Regions from separate parts of the Aeribacillus sp. FSL K6-2848 genome, predicted to be linked through region 3. Evidence: predicted binding sites of a transcription regulator. Region 3 holds the regulator's gene; each other region holds the start of a gene.
The links. Region 3 encodes Rex, which represses fermentation and respiration genes when NADH is low (regulators of the CRP and FNR family bind a similar motif). Its sites were predicted from a motif close to TTGTGAAATATTTCACAA; they were not measured.
Positions count from the first base shown of each region.

Region 1: the regulator Rex is predicted to act here: its motif matches at 4,948-4,965, upstream of NSS70_RS19720 (cytochrome c oxidase subunit 2A).
Region 2: the regulator Rex is predicted to act here: its motif matches at 5,202-5,219, upstream of NSS70_RS10625 (nitrate reductase subunit alpha).
Region 4: the regulator Rex is predicted to act here: its motif matches at 5,179-5,196, upstream of NSS70_RS10695 (DUF2249 domain-containing protein).

Region 1 covers NZ_JBBOQQ010000001.1:4,113,334-4,120,851, reverse strand. The annotation lists gene NSS70_RS19755 (uracil-DNA glycosylase) at 1-16, shown strand, start outside; gene NSS70_RS19750 (hypothetical protein) at 911-1,084, shown strand; gene NSS70_RS19745 (hypothetical protein) at 1,113-1,541, shown strand; gene NSS70_RS19740 (hypothetical protein) at 2,595-2,768, shown strand; gene speE (polyamine aminopropyltransferase) at 2,981-3,829, opposite strand; gene NSS70_RS19730 (YwdI family protein) at 3,981-4,286, shown strand; gene NSS70_RS19725 (DUF423 domain-containing protein) at 4,367-4,738, shown strand; gene NSS70_RS19720 (cytochrome c oxidase subunit 2A) at 5,024-5,179, shown strand; gene NSS70_RS19715 (cytochrome c oxidase subunit II) at 5,195-5,668, shown strand; gene NSS70_RS19710 (b(o/a)3-type cytochrome-c oxidase subunit 1) at 5,665-7,305, shown strand.
Region 2 covers NZ_JBBOQQ010000001.1:2,202,087-2,209,604, reverse strand. The annotation lists gene moaA (GTP 3',8-cyclase MoaA) at 1-136, shown strand, start outside; gene NSS70_RS10665 (MogA/MoaB family molybdenum cofactor biosynthesis protein) at 143-643, shown strand; gene NSS70_RS10660 (molybdenum cofactor guanylyltransferase) at 640-1,215, shown strand; gene NSS70_RS10655 (molybdopterin molybdotransferase MoeA) at 1,343-2,611, shown strand; gene mobB (molybdopterin-guanine dinucleotide biosynthesis protein B) at 2,605-3,099, shown strand; gene NSS70_RS10645 (molybdenum cofactor biosynthesis protein MoaE) at 3,127-3,582, shown strand; gene moaD (molybdopterin converting factor subunit 1) at 3,579-3,812, shown strand; gene moaC (cyclic pyranopterin monophosphate synthase MoaC) at 3,817-4,338, shown strand; gene NSS70_RS10630 (Crp/Fnr family transcriptional regulator) at 4,319-5,008, shown strand; gene NSS70_RS10625 (nitrate reductase subunit alpha) at 5,289-7,518, shown strand, end outside.
Region 3 covers NZ_JBBOQQ010000001.1:439,010-446,527, reverse strand. The annotation lists gene NSS70_RS02285 (hypothetical protein) at 1-132, opposite strand, end outside; gene groL (chaperonin GroEL) at 322-1,944, opposite strand; gene groES (co-chaperone GroES) at 1,998-2,282, opposite strand; gene NSS70_RS02270 (CPBP family intramembrane glutamic endopeptidase) at 2,531-3,262, shown strand; gene NSS70_RS02265 (YdiK family protein) at 3,267-3,470, shown strand; gene tatC (twin-arginine translocase subunit TatC) at 3,563-4,309, opposite strand; gene NSS70_RS02255 (twin-arginine translocase TatA/TatE family subunit) at 4,332-4,505, opposite strand; gene NSS70_RS02250 (redox-sensing transcriptional repressor Rex) at 4,520-5,161, opposite strand; gene NSS70_RS02245 (ABC-F family ATP-binding cassette domain-containing protein) at 5,473-7,395, shown strand.
Region 4 covers NZ_JBBOQQ010000001.1:2,210,618-2,218,135, forward strand. The annotation lists gene putP (sodium/proline symporter PutP) at 203-1,681, opposite strand; gene NSS70_RS10680 (proline dehydrogenase family protein) at 1,997-2,926, opposite strand; gene pruA (L-glutamate gamma-semialdehyde dehydrogenase) at 3,032-4,579, opposite strand; gene NSS70_RS10690 (hypothetical protein) at 4,672-4,911, opposite strand; gene NSS70_RS10695 (DUF2249 domain-containing protein) at 5,258-5,491, shown strand; gene NSS70_RS10700 (DUF2249 domain-containing protein) at 5,496-5,723, shown strand; gene NSS70_RS10705 (hypothetical protein) at 5,710-6,957, shown strand; gene NSS70_RS10710 (metal-sulfur cluster assembly factor) at 7,003-7,305, shown strand.

The sequences.
Region 1 (7,518 bases), 3.7 Mb from region 3:
CGATAATGACATTTAATTGCTGCCTGCCGTTTGCGTGATAAGTGGAAACATGAAAAAGGGACTATCCAAAAATAAAACGGATGAAGAAACATCATAAAGTTTTTCTTCATCCGTCTTTTTTTTTGGAGATTCTGTTGAAAGTGAATGATTTTCCGGACGCTTTCAATAGATTGTGTTCCATGGCCACAATTCCAACTCCGTTTGGACTTTCGAAAGCCCTCGAAAAGAAAATCTGCGGAACGACCGATTGCCTTAATATGACGGGGCGCACTTTCTGCCTCGGTTTTTCTTCAAGAATAGATTTGTGCACCCTCGTCATTGCATTGGAATCTGTCATATTTGCGCATGAAAGGATTTTTTAGGAAATATTGAAGCAATATAGACTTGTAAAACGTCTTTCAAATAGAAAGGAGGTTCGAAGCAAATGACCAATATCTCAAGACTACAAAAGCATCGCTTTGTTCTTTGCGGAGTAGAGGATTTGACAAAGTACGATCATTCCTAACAATTTTATTTATTACAAGGAGGAAAAATATGTTAAAAAAAGGTATCTTAATCTTAAACAGCAATACTATTAACAACATTCGTAGGATTTGAAGGTAATAAAACAAGTGCTGCGACAAATGAATCAACTACTGTATTACCAACTGAAAATGATTATGATGCTTTAAATAATGAGAAAAAAGAGTTAGTTCTCGACTATAATAGTTTTGCTAAAAATTATCAATTAGATAGACCAGGTTCTATTACAGTAACTGACCCAGTTAGACTTAGCGGCGTTCAAACAAACTCTGTTCCTAGCTATGCAGTTAAAAAAGCTTTAAAATGGGCGATTAGTAACACTACTACCATAACTAATTTTGTAGGTAAAACTTTAGGGAAAGACGCAACTGTTAAAGTAGGAAATTTAATGCATACTTACGTTAAACCTGCTTTAAGAAAATTAGAAAGTGTGGAAAATTTAACCTATGGTAAGATAGAAGATGCTGTTTATCAAGCATTAAAAAAACCTCTAGGAAAAACCACAGCTAGAATTGTAGCCTCCGTAATTAGAGAAGCTATTGAATTTTTGGCTCCAGTGTAAGACACATAGGTAGGGAGGGGAAGTATGAATGAAAGAATTAGAGGATAGAATTAAACATATTGAAGAAGAAATTGAACAAATTAACAGACTTGATAAAGAAACATATCAATTAACACAAAAACTGGGTAAAGTAATGAAACTATTGGTTGAACTTGTTGAAACAAACAAACATATTGATAAAAATGATATAGACTATGTTCTTTTAAAATTAAATATTGATGCAACTAAGTATCATAAATTAACCTTATTAGTCAGTAAAACAGAAAGAATGTATAGAAAAACTGGTGAATTTCCAAATCTTCAGGAGTTTCATCAGTATGTCATTGAAACACTTTCTCTCACTGATGAAGACAAACAAAGTTTTCCAATTGAAGTTACTGAAAACCTATTAAAAAAATTTGCAAAAGATGAAGATAACCTTTTTCCAGTATGCAAAAAGATTCTTTCAACAAAATAATAAAAGAGCACACTCGTCCGAGTCGAATTCTGGTTAACTAAAACTGATTTCCGAGCAATAATTAAAGGTGAATTTCAAATGGAGCGACATACTTATGTTCTTTGTTTGGTGGAATTGGTGGAGCAGTTGCAGGAGCTATCGTAGGGGGCTATTTTATCTGAATATGTAACTGGCGTCCCAGTATAGAAAGTATAAATATAGTAAATATTCTATAATCTTGCCCCAATTGGGGGAGAAATGATTATTATGAAACAAGCCGTTTTTTCCGCAGTTTTTGCGGGATTAGTTGTTTTAGTAGGTGAGTATATTTCACAAATAGTTTCATCAAGTTATCAAAATACCATTTGATGATTGGCATCCCATTTATTTGTAAACTGTTTGAAAAATAAGCAACATATCATATTTTAGACTTTCTGATAAAGTCGCTAAATGAAGTAAGTGGAGAAAACAGCTCGTTTTTCTTCATTGGCTTTTGTATTTTTGAAAGTAGCTGGCGAATACCAGCAATTTTTAACATGTTGGAGATAAAGCTATAACCCCAAACTCAACATGTACCTTGTCGAGCCCCTGAAAAGAAAATCTGCGGAACGACCGATTGCCTTTAATATGACGGGGCGCACTTTCTGCCTCGGTTTTTCTTCAAGAATAGATTTGTGCACCCTCGTCGGACAAAAGGCTCTTTTTTCGGATACGATGCTATGAAGAAGCCGCTTGGAGCCACAGCTATAAGAATTGGAGCTAAAGCCATTGTAGAAGTGATTCTGATCTTTCGTCCAGTTGAAAGAAAAGAACAGGAGGAGATCGAGTATGGATGATAGAAATAGCTCGGAATGATTGAAATTTTTTAGAATCAGGTAGAAAGGTTAGATAAAGAAATTTATAACTTAAATTATTAGGTAGAGCTTTTAAAAATCTATTAATAAAGATTATTGGTAATCAAAAGATATCTCCTGACTTATTATTAATATTGATTACGTTGCTCTGAAAAAAGATTTAAATGGTGAGGAGCGGGCAGAGATCGCATTTTTCCTTCTCAAAATTCAAAAAGAGTATATGCAAGAAGGTAAAGTGCCTAGTCTAGAAGAATTTCATTCCAGATTGATTGAGGTATTAGGCGTTACCCAAAATGAAAAAGCAGAATATCCAATTCAAATCTCAAAACAACTGCTTCAAAAATATGAGCAAATAGGCGAATTCCCAGTTGCAAAAGAGATTTTATCTAAATGAGAGGTGCTTTACCATCGCCTCTCACTTTTTGCGTTTCTTTAAGCAAATTCTCGTCTTTGTCTGATTGCAATATTATGTACTTTATTTTGCAGCACACAGTTCTTTCTTAATTGTTCGTTTGACGCTTGCATTTTTACTAGAAAGTATGTTTTTTTGTCAAAACAAATAGAGGCCCAAAAAGCCAACTTTCAATGACTTTTGGGCCAGCTCCATTATTTCAATGCTTGCTGCAAAAACTCAGGAAGCTTAAAGCACCCTTCGAGAATAGCTTGATTTACATATTTTGTATCTTTCGAAAAATTGTCCGACTTTACATCTTCATATTTTTTCGATCCGATTGTAAAGCTCCATAGTCCTCCCGGATATGTAGGAACAACAGCTGTGTATAGTTTTGTAATCGGGAATAAAGATTGAATATGGCTATAAGACCGTTTTAAAACATCCAAGTGGAAAACAGGCGATTGACTTTGGCATACCATGAGGCCATCGTCTTTTAACGCTTTATATAGGTTGGTATAAAAATCTTTTGAAAACAGCTGTTCTGCCGGTCCAATCGGGTCAGAAGAGTCAACAATGATCACATCGTATTCATTTTGTTTGTTTTCTACATATTTCACGCCGTCAATAAATAAGAAATTTACGCGCGGATCGCTTAAGTTTCCTGACACTTCAGGCAGATGCTCCTTGCATGCGGAAACGACAAGCTCGTCAATTTCCACCATATCGATTTCCTTCACTGAATCATATTTGCACACTTCTCTGGCAACACCGCAGTCTCCGCCGCCGATGATCAGCACTTTTTCCGGATTTGGGTGGAGATTGAGCGGGACATGGGAAATCATTTCATTATATATATGCCCATCAATAGAAGTGGTTTGCACAACTCCATCTAGCACTAGCATGCGGCCAAAATCATATGAATCCAATACCATAACATGTTGAAAAGGGGATTGCTTTGAAAAAAGCACTTCTTTGATTCTATAGCTGATTTTTAAATTTTCTCTTTCATCTTCTGTTAACCATAAATCGCCGTTTATTGTTTGCAAATATTGATTGTCCATCTGCAGGCCCTCCTTGTGCTCAAAAATTCCTTACTTATTGTAACAAGTTTGTTATGAAAAGTGAATGAAGCAGACAAGTTTGTCAATAAGGAAAAAATCAAATATGATAAAAAAAGCAAGATCATTATCTTTCAATAAGGAGCGATAGGAGTTGAATATACCGGTCTCAAGCATAATAGGAAAAATGGAGGAGGAACTGAAAAAGGCAAAGGCAGCAGGAACACCTCATGATCTAAAAGCCCGGCTTCTTGTCATCCGTTCTTTATGTGATGTTATTTTGGATCAACAAGAGGAAAATTATGATTTTTCAGCTAGTCAAGAGCCAAAAAGCGAAAGTGAAATAACTCCATTAGAGCTGGAAAAAATGATCGGAAATGCAAACAGCAAAACGCTGACAATGAAAGAACGTTTGTTGGTCGAAGACGATGCAAATGGAGAATCTATTTTTGATTTCTAACAAAATCTTGTCATCTGTAAAATCTTCATTTAAAAAAAACGGACGATAAGGTAAGATGAAGGGAAAAAGGGGTGAAGATGATGAAAATATTTTTCATTCTTGGAGCCGTCGGTGCTTTTTTGTCTGTAGCTTTAGGAGCATTCGGCGCCCATGGTTTGGAAGGGAAAATTCCGCAAAAATATTTGGAGACATGGCAAACAGGTGTACAATATCAAATGTTCCATTCGATAGGCCTTTTTGTCACGGCTCTGTTTTTGCAGCAGCATCCGCAGGCAGGCTATGCAAATTGGGCCGGGTGGCTGATGCTCATCGGTATTCTCCTGTTTTCCGGAAGCCTGTATATATTAAGTGTGACGCAGATCAAAGTGTTAGGTGCAATTACGCCGCTTGGAGGCATTTCATTTTTAATTGCATGGGTTCTTCTTGCTGTTGCTGCAGTTAAATATATGTAAATATAAACGTCTGTCTACTATATCGGGACAGGCGTTTTTTTGTGCAAAGAAATGAAAGGGTGACCTTCTTAACCGATTCAAAGGTCATAGCCAGAGCTTCATCCAAAAATGTGTCCCGTTCATTTTGGCTCCTAGCTTCCTAATGATAGAAGATTCAGTGTGAATGCAATGTTTTTTGTTCAACATACTGTCAAAAAGTACTATGGAAAATGTGATTTTTTTCACAGATTGACTAACGTAAGCTAAACTACAATTTTTTTAAAAGAAGAAAAGGTGGTGTTATGGGTGGCAAAAGAATTCATCTCCGATAAAAAAGAGCAGGAAATTGCTCAAAAGAAAGAATATTCGTTATTTGGCACTTTTTTATCTGTTCTTATGCTGGCTCTTTTTTTAATACTTTCTTGGTTTGGAGTTTACTACTTATTTATTCAACGATTATAAAGGAGGGGGATCATCTTGCATTTGCACAAACTTGAAAAGGTTTGGCTATTAATAGGTATAGGTACGCTTGTGATGTTTTTAACAATCGTGGGCATCAGTGCATTTGCACAAGGTCATCATCCGCCGAGTGATCTGACCACATTGGATCCGCAAAAAGTCGATACGACAGAGCCGTTTAATCAACCAGGCTTAAAGAAAATTGGAGACAACGAATACGAACTTGTTATAGTTTCTCAAGCTTTTGCCTTTATGCCGAATGACATAAAAATACCGGAGGGAGCAAAAGTTCATATTATCGTGACAAGCAAAGATGTTGTTCATGGCCTTGAAATCGTTGGCACAAATGTCAACATGATGGTGACCCCGGGACATGTGAATTCGCTTACACATACATTCCATAAACCCGGCAGCTATTTAATAATTTGCAACGAATATTGCGGTACTGGGCACCAAATGATGAGCACGAAAATTGAGGTGACAAAAGCATGAAAAATACAGCGCTTCACCCAAACGATGGAAAGCTGGCGCTCGCCCATATTGCAGTTGGTTATATTGCATTGTTTTTAGGAGCGATTGCCGGGTTATTGCAGGCTTTTGTTAGAAGCGGAACGCTTGAGCTTCCGGCAGGGATCGGGTATTATCAGCTTTTGACTGCTCATGGCGTTTTGTTGGCACTTGTTTTTACAACATTTTTTATCATTGGTTTTTTATATGCTTCCATGAGTCGGACGACAGGTGATTTAACTCCGTTTGCCAAAAAGGCGGGTTGGATCGGCTTTTGGCTTATGACGATTGGAACAGCGATTACAACGGTTATGATCTTATTAAATAAAGCGACCGTTCTATACACTTTTTATGCACCACTTAAAGCATCGCCATGGTTTTATATCGGTCTGACGCTTGTTGTAGTCGGCAGCTGGGTAAGCGGAGCTGGCATGTTTAGCCAATACGCTGTCTGGAAAAAGAAAAATGAAGGAAAACCGTCTCCTCTATTAAGCTTTATGGCAGTTGCCACAATGATTTTATGGATCATAGCAACATTGGGCGTAGCAGTAACGGTATTATTCCAGTTTATTCCTTGGTCCTTCGGGTTAGTCGATAAAATCAATGTGCTGTTAAGCAGAACACTTTTTTGGTATTTTGGCCATCCATTAGTGTATTTCTGGTTATTGCCTGCCTATATGTGCTGGTACGTCATCATTCCAAAAATAATAGGCGGGAAAATTTTCAGCGATTCGCTTGCAAGACTGGCGTTTGTACTGTTTGTTCTTTTTTCCATCCCAGTCGGCTTCCATCATCAAATACTAGAGTCTGGGATCACTCCGTTTTGGAAGTTTTTGCAAATTGTGTTGACGTTTATGGTCATTGTTCCATCTTTAATGACAGCTTTCGCTTTGTTTGCAACATTTGAAATAAGCGGAAGAGAAAAAGGGGCCAGCGGACTGTTTGGCTGGGTGAAAAAACTTCCGTGGACAGATGTTCGCTTTTTTGCACCGTTTATGGGAATGCTCGTTTTTATTCCTGGCGGAGCAGGCGGAATCATTAATGCAAGTAACCAAATGAACCAAGTCGTTCATAACACTTTATGGGTAACAGGACATTTCCATTTAACAGTGGCCACCACTGTAGCGTTGACGTTTTTTGGTATTTCCTATTGGTTGGTTCCTCATTTAACAGGCAGAACGTTAACACCGCGATTAAATAAATTAGGGATCATTCAAACCGTTTTCTGGTGCATCGGTATGTTCCTAATGTCAGGAGCCATGCATACAGTTGGTTTGTTTGGAGCTCCTCGGCGGACCGCTTATACAACATATGGAGACCATCCGCAGGCGTTGGAATGGATGTCTTATCAAACTATCATGGCGGTTGGCGGAGCCATCTTATTCGTTGCCATTTTGATGATTCTTTATATTGTTATAAATTTGGCAGTGGCTGCTCCAAAAGGAACGGAAGAATTTCCAGTTGGTGAAGTTCATGAAGATGCGGAAAAAACACCATTGCTTCTAGAAAATTGGAAAATTTGGATCGGTCTGTCTGTTGTGCTAATTGTAATCGCTTATACAGTACCGGTCATCGATATCATTGAAAATGCACCAAGTTCACCGGGATTTAAATTCTGGTAGAAGAAACTGGGCGTTGAATTTTCACGCCCGGTTTTTTTTATGTGCGCCCGGCATGGGTGTAATCTCTAGGGTGAAAGTCCCGAGCCACGAAGGCAGAAGTAGTGGTTAGCCTAACGCAAGGGTGTCCGTGGTGACGCGGAATCTGAAGGAAGCTGGAGGCAAAACACCGGTCCGAGGAACACGAACCTCATATAAGGCTAGGTATGATTGAGT
Region 2 (7,518 bases), 1.8 Mb from region 3:
AAATGGAGCAAATGATGAAGAACTCAAAAGCATAATTGAAAGTATTTGGTCTAATCGCAGGGATCATTACTCTGAAGAAAGAGGAAAAGCTGTTTCTGCAAAAAAACGAATTGAAATGTCTTATATTGGCGGGTGATGGAAAATGGGTGCCAACGATCATAAAAGGCAAGCAAACGTTTCAGTTCGCTGCAAAGTCATTACAGTTTCCGATACACGAACAAAGGAAACCGACAGAAGCGGTGCGCTAATTGTTGAAATGCTGCAGAAAGAACAGATGGAAGTGAAAGAATACGTAATTGTTGAAGATAGCAAAGAAGAGATACGGTCTGCCATTTTGGAAAGCAATCATGATATTGATATCATTTTATTAAACGGTGGAACAGGGTTTACGAAACGGGACGTAACAGTGGAGACAGTAAAAAGCTTAATTGAAAAAGAAATGGTGGGGTTTGGCGAATTGTTCCGCTATTTAAGCTACGAGGAAATCGGAAGTGCCGCCATGTTAAGTAGAGCATTGGCTGGTGCCATAGGAGATAAAGTCATTTTTTGCATGCCGGGGTCGACGAATGCAGTCCGTCTTGCCATGGAAAAATTAATTCTGCCCGAACTGCGCCACATCGTTTGGGAGATGCATAGGCAATGAAAAACATCATTGGAATCGTCTTGGCTGGAGGGGAATCCAAGCGTTTTGGCGAACCGAAGGCACTGGCCAAAAGAAACGGCAAGCCTTTTCTTATGATTAGCGTCGATGCCTTGAAAGAAGTTGCTGATGAGATTGTTGCAGTGATCCGTCCGGAGATCAAAACAGGATTGCCTGAACTCCAAAACATTCCTTATACATATGATTTGAAAATATATAAAGGGCACGGACCGCTTGCAGGAATTTACACCGTGATGTCCCAATACAATTCTGAATGGTATTTGGTCGCACCGTGTGATACCCCTTTTATAAAAGCAGCCGTGTTTCAAAAGCTGGCAGGCTATCTTAACACTCCGTATGAGGCAGTTGTTCCTATCGTAAACGGCAAAACAGAACCGCTTGCGGCCGCATATCATCAAAAAACAAAGAAGGTAATCAAAAGCTTATTAGAGCAAAAAAAATTATCGGTAAAGGAACTGCTTGGCCAAATAAAGGTAAAATATGTAAAGTTTGATGAAGAAAAATTGTTTCTAAATATTAATACAAAAGAAGACTACGAAACTTTTAGCCAATAATAGATTTCTCTTTCTAACAATGAACATTATGTGAAATGTTTATATCCGCATTTATTTTGTGATAAATTGCACACCGATTATCACGCATCATGGGTAAAGTGATGTTATAATCTGGTAAAAGAAGGGAATGGACAACGTGCGAAAACCGATTAAGGTGGAAGAAGCGATTGAACGAGTGATCAATAGAAGCATGGAAGGGGAATGGGAATACGTCCAGATCGAGAAATGTTTTGGACGCATCCTTGGCAAGGACATCATTGCGACGACAGATGTACCTTGGTTCGACCGTTCACCTTATGATGGCTATGCCATTTTTGCTGAATCGACGCAATCAGCGTCATCCCAACAGCCTGTTCAATTGGAAGTGATTGGAACCATCGGGGCAGGAAGTGTCTACAATGATGGCATTCTTCCGAATCAAGCCGTTAAAATTATGACTGGTGCAGCTATTCCAAAAGGGGCAAATGCTGTCGTCATGAAAGAATTAACAAAAGAAGTGAAACGCAATGGCAAAGTGTATGTGGAAATCAAACGGAATATATCGCCCGGTGAAAATTTGTCGCGCATTGGCGAAGATGTCAAAAAAGGAAGCCTGCTAGTTGAAAAAGGGACGATGATTAATCCAGGTATTACCGCAATTTTGGCGACATTTGGCTTTTATCATATTCCCGTTATGAAAAGACCGAGAGTAGCCATCATCGCCACGGGCAGCGAATTGCTTGAAGTATATCAGCCGCTTGAACCCGGGAAAATCCGCAACAGCAATGCTTACATGTTGCAAGCGCAAATTTTAAGAGCACACGCTAAACCGGTTGGATGCGGAATTGTCAATGATTCGTTTGAAAATGTTTTGGCAGCTGTTAAAAACGCCATGGATGTGGCGGATATCGTTGTAACGACAGGCGGAGTTTCAGTCGGCGATTACGATTATATTCCAGCCGTCTACGAATCGCTTCGTGCCGAATTGTTGTTTGATAAAATTGCCATGCGCCCCGGAAGTGTGACATCAGCTGCTGTAGTCGACAACAAATTGTTATTTGGCTTATCCGGCAACCCTTCTGCTTGTTATGTAGGTTTTGAACTGTTTGTCCGCCCTTACATCCGAGCAATGCTCGGGCAAAAACACCGATATTTGAAAAAAATACGTGCCGAACTGGCAGCGGATTTTTTAAAACCGAATCCGTTTACAAGGTTTGTTCGCACGAAACTATCTTATCAAAATGGGAAATTGACCGTCGAACCAATTGGCAAAGATAAATCAAATATTGTCTCTTCTTTGATTGATTCCAATAGTTTGACCGTCTTGCCAGGGGGGACAAGAGGCTATCGAGCGGGAACCGAAGTGGATGTGCTGTTAACAGAAGATGAAGAAGGAGCCCCTATTTGGCAATGTTAATTATGCAAGTTGTCGGCTATCAAAACAGCGGCAAAACTACCATTATCGAAAAATGCGTCAAAGAGTTTGCTTTCCTCGGTATTAAAGTCGGTGTGCTGAAGCATCACGGCCACGGAGGCACTCCCGACGTATATCAAAAAGATTCCGTTCGCCATTTTCAAGCAGGTGCAAAAGTTTCCGCTGTTGCAGGGGAAGGGGCGCTCTTGTTGCATGCAAGGATTGATGAAAGCAAATCTATAATGAAATTCATTGAGCTTTATCAACATTTTTTTGAAATCGAGGTTTTGTTTATTGAAGGGTATAAAAAATTATCCTATCCTAAAATCGTTTGTCTTCGTGATGAAAATGACTTGGATTTGCTTGAACTTCCAAACATTCAAGCAATCGCAAGCAGAAAACCGATGAAAAAGAAACGATCGTTCATCCTCGGTCAGGATGATGACCTGCTAATAAACTGGTTAAAAAATTATCTGCATTTAAACCGATAAAATGTGAAAGGAGGCGTCTTGCAAAAAATGTTTCATATTGTCCGTGAACCGATTAATGTGTCCAGTGTGATCGACCATGTTGTCGACCGTTCTTCAGGTGCTATTGTGACGTTTGTCGGCACTGTCAGAGAGTTTACCAACGGCAAGAAAACATTGTTTTTGCAATATGAAGCTTACGAATCAATGGCGCAAAAAAAATTGGAACAAATCGGCTCTGAAATAAAAGAGCGTTTTCCGGAAGCAAAAACGGCGATTGTTCACCGCATTGGAAAATTGGAAATTACGGATGTTGCCGTAGCCATTGCTGTTTCAACGCCGCATCGCGATGATGCTTTCAAAGCATGCCGGCTTGCAATCGAACGAATCAAGGAAATCGTTCCGATATGGAAAAAAGAACACTGGGAAGATGGCGAAATGTGGGTAGGCAATCAAAAAGGAACTGTTTCATATCAAAATGGCTTTCCTGAGGAGTTGATGGAATGATCCGCCTGTTGCTGTTTGCCCATTTAAAAGAGCAATTGCAAAAAGACGAACTTTTGCTCCCGTACCAAAATATAACTGTTAAACAACTTCGGGACATTTTAAAAAACGACTATTCAATATCGGCATCCTCATCGATCATGGTTGCCGTTAATGAAGAATTTGCTGCAGAGGAGGATGTGATAGGCGATGGAGACGTCGTCGCCTTGATTCCTCCAATAAGTGGAGGGTAAAAGAATGAACTCATTTTCACATCTGAACGAACAAGGACGCGCAAGAATGGTCGATATTTCAGAAAAAGACACAACGGTCAGAACCGCCCATGCCGTTTCCAGTGTTCTTGTTGCAAAAGAAGTGTATGAAAAAATTCGGCAAGGGCAAATCAAAAAAGGAGACGTACTCTCAGTGGCTCAAGTTGCCGGTATCATGGCGGCAAAACGAACTGCCGATATTATTCCAATGTGCCATCCGATCGCATTGACAGCGGTGGACATTCACTTTCAATGGCAAGTTGATGAAAATCGTTATCAATTGGTGATCCATGCATTTGCCAAAACAAAAGGCAGTACAGGAGTGGAAATGGAAGCATTAACAGCTGCCAGTGTATGCGCCTTGACTGTCTATGATATGTGCAAAGCTATTGATAAAGGCATGATCATTGGTCAGACTTATTTGGTTGAGAAAACTGGCGGAAAAAACGGTGACTTTTTCCGAAAAGATTTAAAAAATGGTGATCAAAATGGCGAACACATTGAATGACCAACATTTAGAATCATTAAAAAAGTTGGCTTATTTAAAAGAAAAAGTTAAAAAAGGAACGTTTTTGTTCCAAGAAGGACAAGTCGGCGAAAACTTTTTTGTTGTCTCACGTGGTAAATTTCAAATCAGCAAATTTTCCGGAGACGGAAAAGAATTGTGTCTGCGTTTATGTGGACCGAACGCAGTAATGGGCGAATTAATGATTTTTTCCAATAACGGCCGATATTTATTTAATTGCCGTGCATTGGAAGATAGTGAAGTCTTAATCATCTACAATAAAACGATTGAAAAAGAACTTTTGAAAAATTCGGCGTTTGCTGTTGAGTTTTTAAAAATGATGACGGAACATTTCCGCAAGCAGCATACGAAATTTCGAGACCTTGTATTATATGGAAAAAAGGGCGCACTTTATTCCACCTTAATACGGATGTCAAATAGTTATGGTGTGAAAATTAGCAGCGGAATTTTATTAGATGTTTCAATCACCCATCAAGATTTAGCTAATTTCAGTTCAACATCACGCGAAAGTGTTAACCGCGAGTTAAATGCCTTAAAGTCAAAAGGCATTGTCTCGTTCAAAGGGAGAAAAATCATCATTCATAATCTCGATTATTTAAAAAAGCAAATCAATTGTGAAGATTGTCCAAAATCTTATTGCAATATTGAATAACCGTCAGGAAGACCGGCAGAATGCCGGCTTTTTTTTGCAAATTCAGGAAAATGGGGCAGGCTTCTTTCCATTGAAGGATCGTAAAGGAAACTGTGATAAACTGCCGCTTGTCGACCAAAAGGGAACGGCTTTTTCTTTTATGGGAAAAAGATTTTATCACGTTTTTTCGACATATTTGTGAAAACAGCAATGTTTGTGATGTGTATCACATTTATTTATTTCCGTACTTTTTATAGTGAAAGAAAGGATAAAAGGGATAAAAGAAAAGGAGTGAACAGCGTTGGCAAATGGGAAATCGTTTTTTAAAAAATTAACATATATCCAACCTATTGAAAAATACTCAGAAGGTCATAGCCAGTTATCAAATGAGGATCGTGATTGGGAAAACGTATATCGGAGAAGATGGCAGCACGATAAAGTAGTTCGTTCAACCCATGGCGTAAACTGTACAGGTTCATGCAGTTGGAACATTTATGTGAAGGACGGGATTGTTACATGGGAGGGCCAGCAGCTGGATTATCCAAGTACAGGACCGGATATGCCTGATTTTGAACCTAGAGGCTGTCCGCGCGGGGCAAGCTTTTCTTGGTATATTTACAGTCCGTTGCGTGTCAAATATCCGTATGTTCGCGGCGTTTTATGGAGTATGTGGCGCGAAGCTCTTAGAAAGCATGAAACACCGATAGAAGCATGGAAAAGCATTGTAGAAAATCCGGAAAAAGCAAATCAATATAAACAAGCACGCGGTAAAGGAGGGTTTGTGCGTGCAAAATGGGATGAAGTGCTCCAACTTGTTGCCGCCTCTTTGCTTTATACTGTCATTAAATACGGTCCAGACCGCAACATCGGTTTTTCGCCGATCCCAGCAATGTCGATGTTGAGCTATGCCGGCGGTTCACGTTTCATGTCTCTCATCGGGGGTCCAATGCTAAGTTTTTATGACTGGTATGCCGATTTGCCTCCGGCATCGCCGCAAATATGGGGCGATCAAACAGACGTTCCGGAAAGCAGCGACTGGTATAATTCCGGATATATTTTAACATGGGGTTCAAATGTCCCGTTGACAAGAACACCTGATGCCCATTTTTTGGCTGAGGTTCGCTATAAAGGGACAAAAGTTGTTTCGGTCAGTCCCGATTATGCGGAATCAACCAAATTTGCTGATGAATGGCTTAGTGTAAAACCTGGAACGGATGGTGCATTAGCCATGGCGATGGGGCATGTTATTTTAAAAGAATATTATGTCGATCGTAAAGTCGATTACTTTATCCATTACGCAAAACAATATACAGATTTCCCTTTTTTAGTGACGCTGACAAAACAGAAAAACGGACAATTTGTTCAAGACCGCTTTTTAAATGCAGCGGATGTTGGACTGGAGACAAAGAATGGTGAATGGAAACCGCTCGTTTGGAATGAAAAAACCGAAATGTATGCCATTCCAAATGGAACAATCGGTTCCCGCTGGGAAAATAACGGAACATGGAACTTGAAACTCGAGGACGAACAAACAGGCGAAGCAATCGAACCGCTCTTGTCTTTCCTTGGAACTGAAGATGAATTGGCAACAATTCAAATACCTTATTTTTCTGTTGAAGGAAATCATATTTTGCATCGAAAAGTTCCGGTAAAAAAACTTAATACAAAAAATGGAGAACTGTTTATCACAACCGTTTATGATTTAGTGTTGGCCAATTATGGCGTTGACCGCGGCATAGGCGGCGATGTCGCCAAAACGTATGATGAGAATGCAGCCTTTTCTCCGGCTTGGCAAGAAACCATTACAGGAGTAAACAGGGAAAAAGCAGTTCAAATCGCCCGCGAGTTTGCGGAAAATGCAATTGAAACCAACGGCCGTTCGATGATCATTGTCGGCGCTGGGATCAATCATTGGTTTCATTCAGATATTTTATACAGAGCCGTTTTAAATCTTGTGTTATTTGTTGGAGCTCAAGGCGTAAACGGTGGAGGCTGGGCCCATTATGTCGGGCAGGAAAAGCTGAGACCTGTAGAGGGTTTTCAAACGATTGCGATGGCCCGTGACTGGCAAATGCCTCCAAAATTGCAAAACGGAACGTCTTTCTTTTATTTCGCTACCGATCAATGGCGTTATGAAGAGTCATCGGTGGATGGTCTTGTTTCTCCGTTGCAGGATAAAGCGAGATACCACCATCACGCTGACTACAATGTGCTGGCCGTGAGACTCGGCTGGCTGCCCTCTTATCCGACTTTTGAAAAAAGCGGAATTCAGCTGTACAACGAGGCTATTTCATCAGGAGCGAAAACATTGGAAGATATCAGAAAGTTTGTTGCCAACGAGCTTAAAGAAAGAAGACTAAAATTTGCTATTGAAGATCCGGATCATGAAAAAAATTTTCCCCGCAATTTAATTGTTTGGCGGGCAAATTTAATTTCCAGCTCAGGCAAGGGGCATGAATATTTCTTGAAACATTTGCTCGGTGCTGCAAACGGATTGTTAAATGATGACGGCGATTCGGTGCGGCCTTCGG
Region 3 (7,518 bases):
AATCACATTCTTTTTCCATTGTTCGTCTATGTAGGCATGTGCAGCTTTTTCATCATAATTAAATTTCTTTAAAATATCCTCATTCGGCTTAAAAAGTTCTTCTTCCTTATAAGCATATTGACCATCAATCAATAGTTGATAAATTCACCTAGAAGCGTTTCATAATTTCTTATGTTCGCTTTTGTTGTGTTTTTGAATTTCCGATCTTCTAAAAAATCTTGATATGCAAATTTGAGCAACAAAAAAGGACTACCTCCTTTTTATAGGAAGTAGTCCTTACGATTGAATATATTTGTTTCTGTGACTAGTTCACTGCAATTATTACATCATTCCGCCCATGTCAGGCATGCCTGGGTTGCCGTTGCCTTTGTTTTCTTCTGGTTTGTCAGCAACAACTGCTTCAGTTGTTAAGAACATAGCGGCAACGGATGCTGCGTTTTGAAGAGCAGAACGAGTTACTTTTGTTGGGTCAACGATACCAGCTTCGATCATGTTCACCCATTCGCCTGTAGCAGCGTTAAAGCCGATTCCAACTTCTTCTTTTTTCAAGCGTTCAACGATAACAGAGCCTTCTAAACCAGCGTTGTGAGCGATTTGGCGAACTGGCTCTTCTAAAGCGCGAAGAACGATGTTTACACCAGTTTGAACGTCGCCTTCTGCTTCAATTTCAGCAACTTTTTTGTAAACGTTAACTAGAGCTGTACCACCACCGGAGACAATTCCTTCTTCCACTGCTGCACGAGTGGAGTTAAGAGCGTCTTCGATGCGAAGTTTACGTTCTTTCAATTCTGTTTCAGTAGCGGCACCAACTTTGATAACTGCTACGCCGCCAGCTAATTTTGCTAAGCGCTCTTGAAGTTTTTCTTTATCAAATTCAGAAGTTGTTTCTTCCAATTGAGCTTTAATTTGATTTACGCGAGCTGCAATTTTGTCGCTTGCGCCTGCGCCTTCAACAATTGTAGTTGTTTCTTTCGTTACAACAACTTTTGCAGCGCGGCCTAATTGAGAAATAGTAGCGCTCTTAAGATCTAAACCTAAATCTTCTGTAATAACTTCACCATCTGTTAAAATGGCGATATCTTCTAACATTGCTTTGCGGCGGTCACCGAATCCAGGAGCTTTTACAGCTACAGCATTAAATGTACCGCGAAGTTTGTTCACAACTAATGTTGCTAAAGCTTCGCCTTCAACATCTTCAGCAATGATTAATAAAGGTTTGCCTTGTTGTACAACTTGCTCAAGAACTGGCAAGATTTCTTGGATGTTAGAGATTTTCTTGTCAGTAATTAAAATGTATGGATTTTCAAGAACAGCTTCCATTTTATCAGAATCTGTTACCATGTATGGAGAAGCATATCCGCGGTCAAACTGCATTCCTTCTACAACGTCTAGCTCAGTAGTGAAACCTTTAGATTCTTCAATAGTGATAACGCCATCGTTACCAACACGTTCCATTGCTTCAGCAATTAATTTACCTACTTCATCATCCGCAGCAGAAATAGCAGCAACTTGAGCAATTGATTCTTTTCCTTCAATTGGTTTAGAAATTGCTTTTAATTCTTCAACAGCTGTAGCAACTGCTTTTTCAATTCCTTTACGCACACCCATTGGGTTTGCGCCAGCTGTTACGTTTTTAAGTCCTTCGCGGATCATTGCTTGAGCTAAAACTGTTGCAGTAGTTGTACCGTCCCCAGCAACATCGTTTGTTTTGCTAGCAACTTCTGCAACTAATTTTGCACCCATGTTTTCAAATGGATCTTCTAATTCAATTTCTTTTGCAATCGTAACGCCATCGTTTGTAATTAACGGAGAACCGAATTTTTTCTCAAGAACAACGTTACGGCCTTTTGGTCCTAAAGTAACTTTAACCGCATCTGCTAATTTATCCACACCACGCAGCATTGCACGACGTGCTTCTTCACTGAATTTAATTTCTTTTGCCATGTTGCGAAAACCTCCTCAAAATTTAAATTGTCTATGATATTGGGCTGTCTCTATTAGCCGATCACAGCCAAAATGTCGCTTTCACGCAAAATTAAGTATTCTTTGCCGTCATATTTTACTTCTGTGCCGGCGTATTTTGAGAAGATAATGCGATCGCCAACAGCAACTTCAACTGCAACACGTTCACCGCTGTCTAATACACGACCAGTACCAACTGCTACTACTTTACCTTCTTGAGGTTTTTCTTTAGCTGTGTCAGGCAATACGATGCCGCTTGCTGTTTTTTCTTCTGTTTCAACAAGTTCAATTACAACGCGATCACCTAATGGCTTTAACAAGGGAAACAACCTCCTCAAATATCTTTTGAGATTTTCAAAATTTATTCCTTATTCATTATTAGCACTCATTGCTATCGAGTGCTAACACCAATTATTATATTATAGAAACCTCCTCTATTTTTCAAGTCTCTTTTAAAAAAATTTTAACATCCTCCATTAAGTGCTTTCCTTGTCAAAATTGTTTTTCTTTCTTTAAAACATTGTGTGTTAAAATAGTCATATGAATCTTTTATAAAGGAGAACTATTCGTGAAAAAGCAATATTGGTGGATCATCATTACGTACATCATTATGCAGCTCTCATCCTATATTGGAGTTCCCCTTTTTTATGAACTGGGTGTTGGCGACGATGAAAATCTCAATGCAGGACTTTTTCAAGCGCAAGCATATTGGTCGATTACAAGTTTTACTGCTGCGTTCGTCATTATTTTATTTCTCCTTCGTCATGAACGGAAAAATAATGTCCGGATTGAAAAAGCTTCTTTCGGCGAATCTGCCATATGGGCTGTTTTCGGAGTTTTTTTAGCTTTTTTCATTCAAACAATCGTTGGCAATATTGAAATATATGTACTTAAAGTTAATCCGATGTCGGAAAATACTCAAGTTATTATGGATTTAATTGAAGCAACGCCTTATTTGATTATTGTCACATCAATAATAGGACCGATTCTTGAAGAAATTATCTTCCGAAAAATTATTTTCGGGGTGATTTATCAAAAAACGAATTTTTGGATCGGCGCGCTTGTCAGCTCGCTATTGTTCGGCATCGTGCATGGGGAACCTGAACTTTTATTGCGTTATACAGCAATGGGGTTTACGTTCGCTTTTTTATATTATAAAACAAAACGCATATTAGTCCCTATTTTTGCCCATACAATGATGAATACAATCGTAGTCATCATTCAAACAATTTATCATGATGAGATTGAAAACATGATGAAGCAAATGGAACAAATACAAATCATTATTGGAGGCAGCTAAGATTATGAATTTTCATCCCGTTTCCATGGGACTCTTCTATTTTATCATGGGAGTTCTATTTACATATTTAGCAATTCATCATGCTGAAAATGGTATGTGGACAGCTACAAATATGATTTTAATGATTTTAGCCACGTTTGATTTTGCTGTTTCCATCCGCATGTTCACTTTCTCATATAAAATTCGGAAAGCAAAAAACAACCGATGAGGTGTAATGATATTATCCCTCTTGTGTAGACAGTAGGAAAAAAGCCTATACTGTCTTCACAAGAGGGATATGTTTATAACAGCCCATCGGTTTTACTTTTGATCTGATTCTTTTATTTGAGAAGACTGTGCTTTTTTGTAAGCAAATCTTGAAACAATGATACTTATTTCATACAAAATGAATAGCGGAATCGTGACCATTAAATGCGACACAATTTCAGGCGGCGTAATAATCGCTGCGATAACAAGCAATACAAAATACGCATATTTTCTAACCTTTGCCAAAAACGCCGGATTGATGATCCCGAGTCTTGTTAAAAACATAATGACAACGGGAAGCTGAAACAACAGTCCGAAAGGCAATGTTAACTGCAGCAGGAAACGAAAGTATTCATTTATTCCTATCATTTGTTGAATGTTTAAATCATTGGAAAGCCGCCCCATAAAATCGATGACAAAAGGAAACAAAATAAAATAAGAGAAGCTTATTCCTAAAAGAAATAAAGCAACCGACAACGGTATATAGCTTAATGTGACCCGCCTTTCTTTTTCATACAGTCCTGGGCTGATAAACGCCCAAAGCTGGTACAATAAAACAGGGAAAGTTAGAATTAAAGCAATAATAAATGTAATCTGCATATAAACGATCAATGGATCTGCAGGACGAAAAGCATTTAAGGCGAATTGCTTTGCTTCATCAGTTTGCTGTAAAAAAACAATAATTGGCTTCGCTATGAAAAAGCCAGTAATCATAGCAACGAAAAAGAAAACGACTACAATAATCAGCCGTTTTCTAAGCTCCGCTATATGCTCCAACACGGACATTTTTTTTTCGCTCATCATTATTCATCCATTCTTCTTGCTATTCATTTTTCTTGTTTTCTTCATCATCGTCTGCTAAGCCCTTCGTGGCACTTTTAAACTCCTTTAATGATTCTCCTATAGCTTTTCCAAGCTCAGGAAGTTTTTTCGGCCCGAAAACAAGCAGAGCTGCAAATACAATCAACAGCAAGCTTCCAATTCCAATTGTTGGCATTTAATATCGCTCCTTCAATCTTCATTCGAATAATGTTTTAAAAAATATGCAAGAGCCTGAAGTTCAACAGATAGATCGATATGATGAATCCGAATTTTATCCGGAACATTTAAGCGAGCCGGCGTAAAATTTAAAATGCCTTTTATGCCTTTTTCCACTAACCGATCCGTTATTCCTTGAGCGGCGGTTGCCGGGACCGTTAATATCGCAACAGGCACATCATCAGGCAATTCACTTTCTAGCTGATCCAAATGATAAATTGGAACTCCACCAATTTTCATTCCTACTTTTCGTTTATTAATGTCAAATGCAATAACAATTTGTGTGTTGTTATTTTTTGTAAAATTGTAATTTAAAAAAGCTGTTCCCAAATTTCCGACGCCAATGAGGGCAACTTTGGTCAACTCATCTTGGTCAAGCGTCTTTCTAAAAAATGATAACAAATAATTGACATTATATCCATAACCTTTTTTGCCCAGCGCTCCGAAATATGAAAAGTCCCTTCTAATTGTCGCAGAATCTACTTTTACTGCTTCACTCAGTTCTTGAGAGGAAACACGTTGTTTTCCCGAGGCATGTAAATTTTGCAAAAACCGATAATATAGAGGTAATCTTTTTGCAGTTGCTTGCGGTATCTTAGATTGATCTTGATTCAATGCTCATCCCTCGCAATCCAAAACAACCTGACTAATTTTGTTTTTAACTATGTTTTCTAGCAAGCGGCTGCTCGCCTGTATGAAACAATATCAGACTGATAACGCTTCCATCCTGATCTTCTTCTCCGTCTACATTTCTTTTTATTTGTTTTTTCTCCAAACTCTCCTTATATAAAAACTATACACTATTTTTTTATTCGTGTCTTTTGAACGATTGTTACAATTTCTTGTCCTTTTGTTCATCAGGTCAGTTGCCTGCAGTCAAATATATAGGCTACACTTATTCTAGCAAAGATTGAGGTGAACTATGGATGATTTTATTGCAGTTAAACAAAATCACAAAATATTATGGTGCTGACCTTATTTTATCGAATATTAAGCTGGAAATCCAAACAGGAGATAAAATCGCCGTTGTAGGCCGCAATGGAGCCGGAAAATCAACATTATTGAAAATCATTGCCGGTGAAATGCCCTTTGATTCTGGTGAAATTGTGAAGCCAAAAGATTTAACAATCGGCTATCTGGCACAAAACACAGGATTAGAATCAACTAAGTCGATATGGGATGAAATGCTAACCGTTTTTGAAGAGCTGCGGAACATCGAAGCTGAGCTGCGAAATATTGAACAAAAAATGGCAGCTATCTCCTCAGCTGGAGATTCTCATGCTTTGCAAAGCTTAATGAAGGAATATGATTCACTCCAACATTTATATAAAGAAAATGGCGGATATCAATATGAGGCGGATATCCGTTCTGTGCTGCATGGATTAAGGTTTGCTGATTACGACTATTCAACTAAAATTTCGGTTTTGAGCGGAGGACAAAAAACCCGGTTAGCACTCGGAAAGCTCCTGTTGAAAAAACCGGATCTGCTCATACTCGACGAGCCGACAAACCATCTCGACATGGAAACATTAAACTGGCTCGAACAATATTTACAGCATTATAATGGAGCGGTTCTAATTGTTTCCCATGACCGGTACTTTTTAGATCGCGTTGTCAACACTGTTTATGAAATATCACGAACAGTTTGTACGAAGTATGTTGGGAATTACAGCACTTATTTAAAACAAAAAGCGGAAGCGTACGAAAGGGAATTAAAACAATTTGAAAAACAGCAAGAAGAAATCGCGCGGATGAAAGATTTTATTCAACGAAACTTAGCAAGAGCATCGACAACGAAACGTGCGCAAAGCAGAAGGAAAATGCTTGAGAAAATGGAAATACTGGACAGACCCGCTGGGGACGAGAAGTCAGCCAGCTTTTCCTTCGAAATCGAAAAGCAAAGCGGCAATGACGTGTTAAAAGCCATTGATTTGTCCCTTTCCTACGATCAAAAAACTCCGATCGTGAAAAATATTAACTTTTCGATCAACAGGAAGGACTCAATTGCTTTAATAGGGCCAAACGGAGTTGGTAAATCTACCTTATTAAAAACGATCATCAACCGCTTAAAGCCGCTGAGCGGAAAAATTCAGTTTGGATCTAATGTCCAAATCGGATATTATGACCAGGAACAAGCGGATTTGTCTTCATCTAAACGGGTTTTAGATGAATTGTGGGATGACTATCCCGAAAAAACAGAAAAAGAAATCCGAACGGTTTTAGGGAATTTCCTTTTTTCCGGAGATGAAGTGCTGAAAACCGTCTCGTCTTTAAGCGGAGGAGAAAAAGCTCGGCTCGCTTTAGCGAAATTAATGCTAAAAAAAGCTAACTTTCTCATCATGGATGAACCTACGAATCATCTGGATCTCGACAGCAAAGAAGTATTGGAAAACGCTCTGATAAATTTTCCTGGAACAATCTTGTTTGTTTCGCACGATCGTTATTTTATCAACAAAATCGCGACCAAAATTTTTGAATTATCCACGGAAGGCATTGCCGAATATATCGGGGACTATGATTATTACATTGCAAAAAAAGCGGAGATGATCGAGCTTGAACAGTTGAAAAAACCAACTATCGAAACCAAAGAGCAAAAACAAGGAAAATTATCTTATGAACAAGAAAAAATATTGAAAAAAAAGGAACGGCAAAGACAGCGCCGCATTGAAGAACTTGAAAACAAAATAGCAGAAATTGAAGAAGCGATCGCTGAAAACAATGAAATGCTTTGCGATCCAAATATATACCAAGATCATGAAAAAGCTCAAAAACTTCATGATCAAAATGTCATGTTAACGGAACAACTAGATCAGCTGATAGAGGAATGGGAATCACTTCTTTCTGAATAACCGGCTCATGCCGGTTTTTTATTTATTTTGTTTCCTTCAGCATGTTTCTCTCAAACAGTTATCCACATCATTAGTTCCTTATCTTATAATATTTGTCTTATTTGTTCACATTATCCACAACAA
Region 4 (7,518 bases), 1.8 Mb from region 3:
TGCCAATTTTCCATTTTTTATGGCTAACATGATGGGGCTCTATACGATGAATTGGGGAAACAAAATAGATAAACGAATAATACGTTAAGATTTCGGAAACGGAGGCTTTCTTAAAAGAATCAGCAGTTTTCATGATGGACACTGTACCCTTGCTTGGCGAACTGTAAAAAAGGCAGCCCTTCGGCAGCCCTTTTTGTCCAAACTATTCCTTTCTTAAAAGTTCGAGTGTTTCATTAAATTCTTTTTCAATTTCATGATTCGGCTGATAAGTAAAAATGCTGACAACAACTGTGACAAGGACGTTTAATAAAAACCCGGGAACAATTTCATACAGCGTGTCAGAAAGCGCGGAATTCCCCCAAATAAATACCGTTACAGCGCCAACAATCATGCCGCAAAGTGCACCAATCCCAGTTATTTTTCTCCAATATAACGCAAAGATAATAATTGGACCAAAAGCAGCTCCAAAACCAGCCCAAGCAAACGCAACAAGATTGAGAATGGTATCTGATTGTTCCCATGCAAAACAAACGGCAACAACCGATACAGCGAGTACTGCTAGACGGCCCAGCAAAATATATCTTTTGTCGGAACCATCCCGTTTGAAAACAGCCTTATAAATGTCTTCTACCAACGCCGATGAAATAACTATGAGCTGCGACGAAACGGTGCTCATAATAGCCGCAAGCACTGCAGCAAACATGATTCCCGCTATAAACGGGTGAAAAATCATTTGCCCCATGGAAATATAAACCGCTTCAGGATCAGAAAGAACTACTTCGGTGTTTTGGTGAAAATAGGCAACACCAATCAACCCTGATAACACTGCTCCTCCCAATGTTAAAATCATCCAACCGATGCCGATTCTTCTTGCTTGTTTTATTTCTTTGGCCGTTTTAATCGCCATAAATCTTATAATGATATGGGGCTGCCCAAAATACCCAAGCCCCCAAGCCAAGGAAGAAACCACACTGAAAACTGTTGCATTTGCAGTAAAGCTTAACAGATTCGGATCCACATGGCGGATGGATTCCACTGTTTCCTGAATGCCGCCAGTTTTCCATAAACCTATCACGGGTACAAGGATTAAAGCAAAAAACATAATGGTGCCCTGAACAAAATCTGTGTAACTAACAGCAAGGAATCCCCCAAACAAAGTATAAATGAGGATGACGGTGGCAACGACTAAGAGAAAGACATGATAATCATATCCGAATGAGCTTTCAAAAAATACTCCGCCAGCCACCATGCCTGATGAAACATAAAAGGTAAAATAAACGAAAATAATGAGCCCAGAAACAATGCGGAGAAATTTAGCATTTTGTTTAAAGCGGTTGTCAAAAAAACTCGGTATGGTGATCGAATCATTGGATACTTGTGTATAAACCCGCAGACGCGGTGCAATCAGTTTCCAGTTGAGCCAAGCACCGATCGTCAAACCGATGGCAATCCAAGCCTCTACCAGACCGGCGGCGTAAATGGCTCCCGGCAGCCCCATGAGCAGCCATTGCGACATATCCGCTGCCCCGGCGCTTAGCGCCGACACTGCCGGGCCGAGAGAACGCCCGCCAAGCATAAAGTCTGAAAGATTATGAACTTTCTTATATGCATAAAATCCAATTAATACCATTCCGATAAGGTAAAGAAAAATAGCGGTCAGTTGATAAACATAATCAGTCATGGAATCTCCCCTTATAAAAATAATTTTGGAAGCAGTTTTGAAAAATTATTTCCACTCGAAAGTTGTTTCAGATGTAAGAAGGTGCTTTCAACCACATTCAAAAAGGGTTTCTTCGCATAATTTTAGTAATTCCGGTCGATTGCTCCACAGCGCAGAAAATGCTAGGACAGGAGAAAAGAACGTGTTTATTATGGAGAAATTTGTACAGGCTTGATATTCTGCTTGAAACGGTCAGAATTTCTGAATTCTCGCTTCTTAACGATGATGATCTCCTCTTGCCTGTTCAGGTGAAAACAGTATAAAACAAATTCCTTTTTAAGACAATTTTTTTCGGGTAAGACGGAAAACGTCTTTGATGAGCCAATTGATATTTTGCGGTCGTTCAGCCAAACGGCGCATGTAATAGCCGAACCAGTCACGGCCGAAAGGCATATACGTTGTCATTTGATAGCCTTCGTTTGCCAATTCATATTGCATTTCCTGTCGAAATCCATAGAGCATTTGAAACTCAAATCGATCTTTTGGAATATTGTTTTCTTGAATAAATTTTTTCAATTGACGAATAATCCGATGGTCATGGGTTGCAATGGAAGTGAATGTATTGCCAAGCAGTCTTTTTTTCGCCAATTTCAAAAAATTTTGATCGATTTCTGTTTTGCATTGAAACGCAACTGCCGGACTTTCCTTATAGGCTCCTTTGACAATCCGAATGCGAACATTTTTCAATTTATCAAGAACCTCTTCCGCACATCGAAGATAGCTTTGTATAACCGTTCCCACGTTTTGATAATCTTTCAAAAGCAATTTTAAAATATCTATTGTCGGCTGAAAATGGGCATAATCTTCCATATCAATGTTTATAAAAATACAGTATTTGGTGGCCGCATCCAAGATTTCTCTCATATTTCCAAGGCAAAAATCCCGATCAATATCCAGCCCCAATTGGGTTAATTTTACTGAAACATGGCAATCCAGTTTTTCTTGATGAATTTTTTCCAACATATTAATGATTTGTCTTTTTGCTTTGCCGGCTTCTTCTTTATCGGATACGAATTCCCCCAGATTGTCAACAGTACAGCTGATTCCTTGTTCGTTCATTTTTTTAATTGTAAGTGTGACGCTGTCAATATCTGTCCCGGCAACGAACTTCTCAGCTCCAAGACGGAATCCCCATTTTCTTGCTTTTTTATTTAAAAATTTGTTTGTTGACAGAGCGATGAAAAAATTTCTTATTAAATTCTGCACCCCTTTTCCCCCTTACCTTTTTTACTCGGACCATCCGTTTATCAAGTTAACAATTCCCGCCTCTAGACATCGCTTTTATTGGACCTTTGTTCCTCAATTCTAATGTTAAAACATTTCGGAAACGGTTTTTGCTACCATGAACAATTTTAAATAGTCAGGGCCTCCAGCTTTTGAATCGGTACCGGACATTTTGAACCCCCCAAAAGGCTGATAGCCGACAATCGCAGCGGTGCATCCTCTGTTAAAATAAAGATTTCCAACATGAAATTCATATTTCGCCCGTTCCAAATGCTCCCTTGTATTTGAAATCACTGCACCTGTCAGCCCGTATTCAGTGTTGTTGGCAATTTCCAGCATTTCATTAAAATCTCTCACTTTTGCGAAAGCCACGACCGGGCCGAAAATCTCTTCCTGCATAATGCGCGCACTCGCATCCACATCTTTAAAAATTGTCGGGTACACAAAATATCCTTCGGAATCATCCGTTTGCCCGCCGTACACAAGTGTTCCTTCCTTTTTTCCGATTTCAATATAGCTTTTGATTTTATCAAATTGTTTTTGATTAATGACTGCCCCCATGTATACATCTTCTTCAGCTGGATTTCCCACCGTTAATGATTTTGTCAGCTCAACCGTTTTTCTCAACACTTCGTCATATACAGCCTCGTGAACCACCACTCTCGAGCAGGCCGAACATTTTTGGCCTGAAAAACCGAATGCGGAATGGACAATGGCATCGGCAGCCAAATCCAGATTTGCACTTTTATCTACAATGATCGTATCCTTGCCGCCCATCTCGGCAATCACCCGTTTTAAAAAATGCTGACCTTCCTGTACTTTTGCTGCCCGTTCATATATCCGGACACCAGTAGCCCTTGAACCGGTAAAATTAATGAAGTGCGCATCCTTATGGTCAACCAAGTAGTCCCCGATTTCTGCTGGGTCTCCGGGGACGAAATTGAGCACGCCTTCGGGCAGACCGGCTTCCTCTAGAATTTCCACCAGTTTGTATGCAACAACAGGAGTATTTTCCGACGGTTTCAGCAATACCGGGTTTCCGGCAACAAGGGGGGCAACTGTTGTTCCGACCACAATGGCGAAAGCAAAGTTCCATGGCGGAATCACCACCCCTGGCCCCATTGGCTGGTAAAAATAGATGTTATGTTCATTGGGCCGGTTGTTCATCTCTTGGTTCTTTGCAAGTTCGAGCATCTGTCTTCCATAGTATTCCAAAAAGTCAATACCTTCTGCTGTATCCGCATCTGCCTGTCTCCAAGGTTTGCCGGCATCATAGACGAGCCAGGCGGAAATCTCATGTTTTTTGCTGCGGGTGATGGCTGCCGCTTTAAAAAGCACATTTGCACGTGCCTCTGGGGACATTGTCCTCCATTTTTTAAAAGTTTCCTTTGCTGCTTCAAATGCCTGCTCAATGTGTTCTTTTGTCGCTTTTGACACTTTGCCGACAACCTGTTCTTTGTTCGCCGGATTAACAGATATCAGCTTTTCTTCGGTAAAAATTCTCTTGCCATTGATGATTAATGGGTACTCTTTGCCCAGTTGGCAACAAACCTTTTTTAAAGCGGCTTTAAACTCCCTTCGGTCAGCTGGATTGAGAAAATTGGTAAGTGGCTCGTGTTTGTAGGGAAAAACCATTAGTAAAACCTCCTTCATAAATCAACCTTCACTTTAAAATATGCAAAAATCATGCCAATCTTCTAAAATATTGGAAAAGTGGCATACATATTTTAATTTGTAATACTGCCCGTTTTTTTACTTGCAGCACACTTTCCAGTTCCAAGGCAACCTTCTATTTGTAGTAAATGACGCAGTTGAGAATGATCTTTTTTCAATGGCGTTTTGCCCGGGTTAGAAGAATTTTTCGCGCAATGGCCGCTGAACATATCAGCAAAGAAATAATCTCCCCCACCAAATACCTCAGCTGTTTCTACTTTAAAAACAACCTCTCTCTTTTCCATTTCCAGCAAAAACATTATTCATAGCGAAATGGGGGCAAGTCCTAATTATTGTAAAATCACACTCCCAGCTCAGCGAACTTAGCTCCCGGCAAATCAATACACAAAATTCTTTACTTAATCCGAAATGGTACCGATCTTTCATTGAAAACTGAAACATTTTCTAACAAGCAGTTCAATTGATGTTGCAACATCTTCCCTTCCCTCAATTGAAAGGCTATATGCCAATACGGCATCACGAATCAATTATTCATAAACTTTTCAAAAGTGATGCCGATGATGTGATGCAAATCACAAATTGCGGGAATTGTTTTTACTATGATGACCATTGATAAAAAAGATGGAAAGGAGAATATGGATGGGAAAAACTGTTGAATTAGATGTTCGCGAAGATTTAAAGAAGAAATTAGAGCCGTTTCAAAAAATCATGGCGGCCATTCAGCCTCTTGCACAAGGAGATGTATTTATTTTACACGCTCCGTTTAAACCCGTTCCGCTTTTTCCTATCATGAAGAAAAAAGGGTTTTCTTATCAAGCGGAAAAAATAGAGGATAAACATTGGAAAATTACCTTTGTTAAAACGGAGGAATGAAAAAATGATACTGGATAATCGCGGCTTAGAGCCCCCACAACCGATGATGCGGACTTTAACGGCATTAGCAAAATTAAAAAAAGGAGAAACGTTGAAAATTATTAATGACCGCCGCCCGATGTTTTTATTTGAACAACTTGACGATCTCGGTTATACCTATCAAACGCAAAAGCGCAGTGATGGAAGCTATGAAATAACGATTGAAAAGAAGGATGACGATGATGACGGCTAATCATACTTATGAAACGAATATTCGAATCCCTTTTTCGTTTATTATTTTTGGCTTACTGGCGTTTTTCCTTTCTCAAATTCTTTTATTTCTGTCAACTCGTCAGCTTTCAACCGGGGAAATGCGCCTTCCTGTCGTATTGTCAGCTGTCCATTTATTAGTGATTGGCTTTGCTTTAATGACAGCCATGGGGGCCATGTATCAGCTTGTTCCAGTCGTGTTTTTAACCCCGATATGGAATGAAGCATTCGCTTTTATCCAAATGGTCGTCACGTCATTAGGAATACTATCTTTTAGCATCAGCCTGGCCTTTAATATTCAAACGGCTATATTTTCAGGCTTGCTTCTTACTTGCGGGATTGTAATGTTTTTATGGCAGATGTTCATGACATTAAAAAAACAGAAAAAAAGAACGGTCATCACTTTATTTGTTGGTACCGCCCTCATTTGTTTGCTCCTAACGATCGGGCTCGGATTGACGCTTGCCTATCATTTTTGGAGCGGCAGACAATTAATCGATCATGATTTGATTTTCAAAGCACATATATTGCTGGGATTTTCCGGTTGGTTTACACTTCTTATCTTCGGATTTTCTTACAAAATGGTTCCGATGTTTTCATTGGCGCATCATTTTTCAATGAACACGGCCCGATATGTCTACATTTTTTATATAAGCGGTCTTGTATTAACTTTCATCAGTTTTATAACTGCAAATGACTGGTTGTTATCAGCAGGGCTTCAATTGATGGCTGTCGGATATGTGTTGTTTGCATACCATATGTTTGCCATTTTAAAGAAAAGGATGAAGAAAAAACTGGATAAACCTTTTCTGTTTGCTCTTTTGGCCATTGTTTTTGGAGTCATCCTGCACATAGCGGCGGCCGGTTTTTCTTTTGAAAGTGAAGCCCATTCCCGCATCTTTTCCATCATCATCTACTGTTATCTGTTCGGCTGGATTCTATTAAGCATCATTGGCTACTTATATAAAATTGTTCCTTTTCTATGGTGGACACACCGGTATAGCAAAAAAATCGGCAAAGAAGCGGTGCCGACTTTGAAACAAATGATAAATGAAAAATGGATTGTGATGGAATGCTGTTTATTTGTTGCGAGTCTTATCGGCATGATCGCTGCCCTTGCCTCTTCAAGTGCTGGTCTATTTTATCTTGCACAAGGAGGAATGGTGCTGTTTTCTGGATTATTTGCCTGTACGATTGGCTCCGTATTGCTGAAATAAAAAAATAAGGGAACGATTTACTGAAATATAAAGGGTGATGTTACAATGGAAATAAAAGCAAAAATTTTGGAAAAACTGCAAAACGTTTTAGATCCTGAATTGGGAATTAATGTCGTTGATTTAGGACTGATCTATAAGATTGAAGTAAAAGACGGAACTGCATTCATTTTAATGACATTGACTACACCCGGCTGTCCGTTGCACGACTCAATAGCAGGCGGTGTGAAACGCGCATTGCGTGATATTGAAGGCATTCAAGACGTAAATGTCCAAATCACTTGGAATCCGCCTTGGTCCCCTGATAGAATGAGCGAAAAAGCATTAAGGCAGCTAGGGTTCCTTTCCTAAACGTTTTTCAAAGACTGTTCCTTTCCTGAAAGGGACAGCTTTTTTTATGAAAAAAGTCCCAATGATTTTGGTGTTTTTGGCTCCACTTCCAGCGCACAAACAACAGCGTCACATTTAAGATTTTCGTCGTTTCATCCTTTCCCAGCCAAAAAAATCCCCCTCCAGGAAAACCTTTTTACAAATGCTGTCTGCCTGCAGGGGATAAGTTTTGGT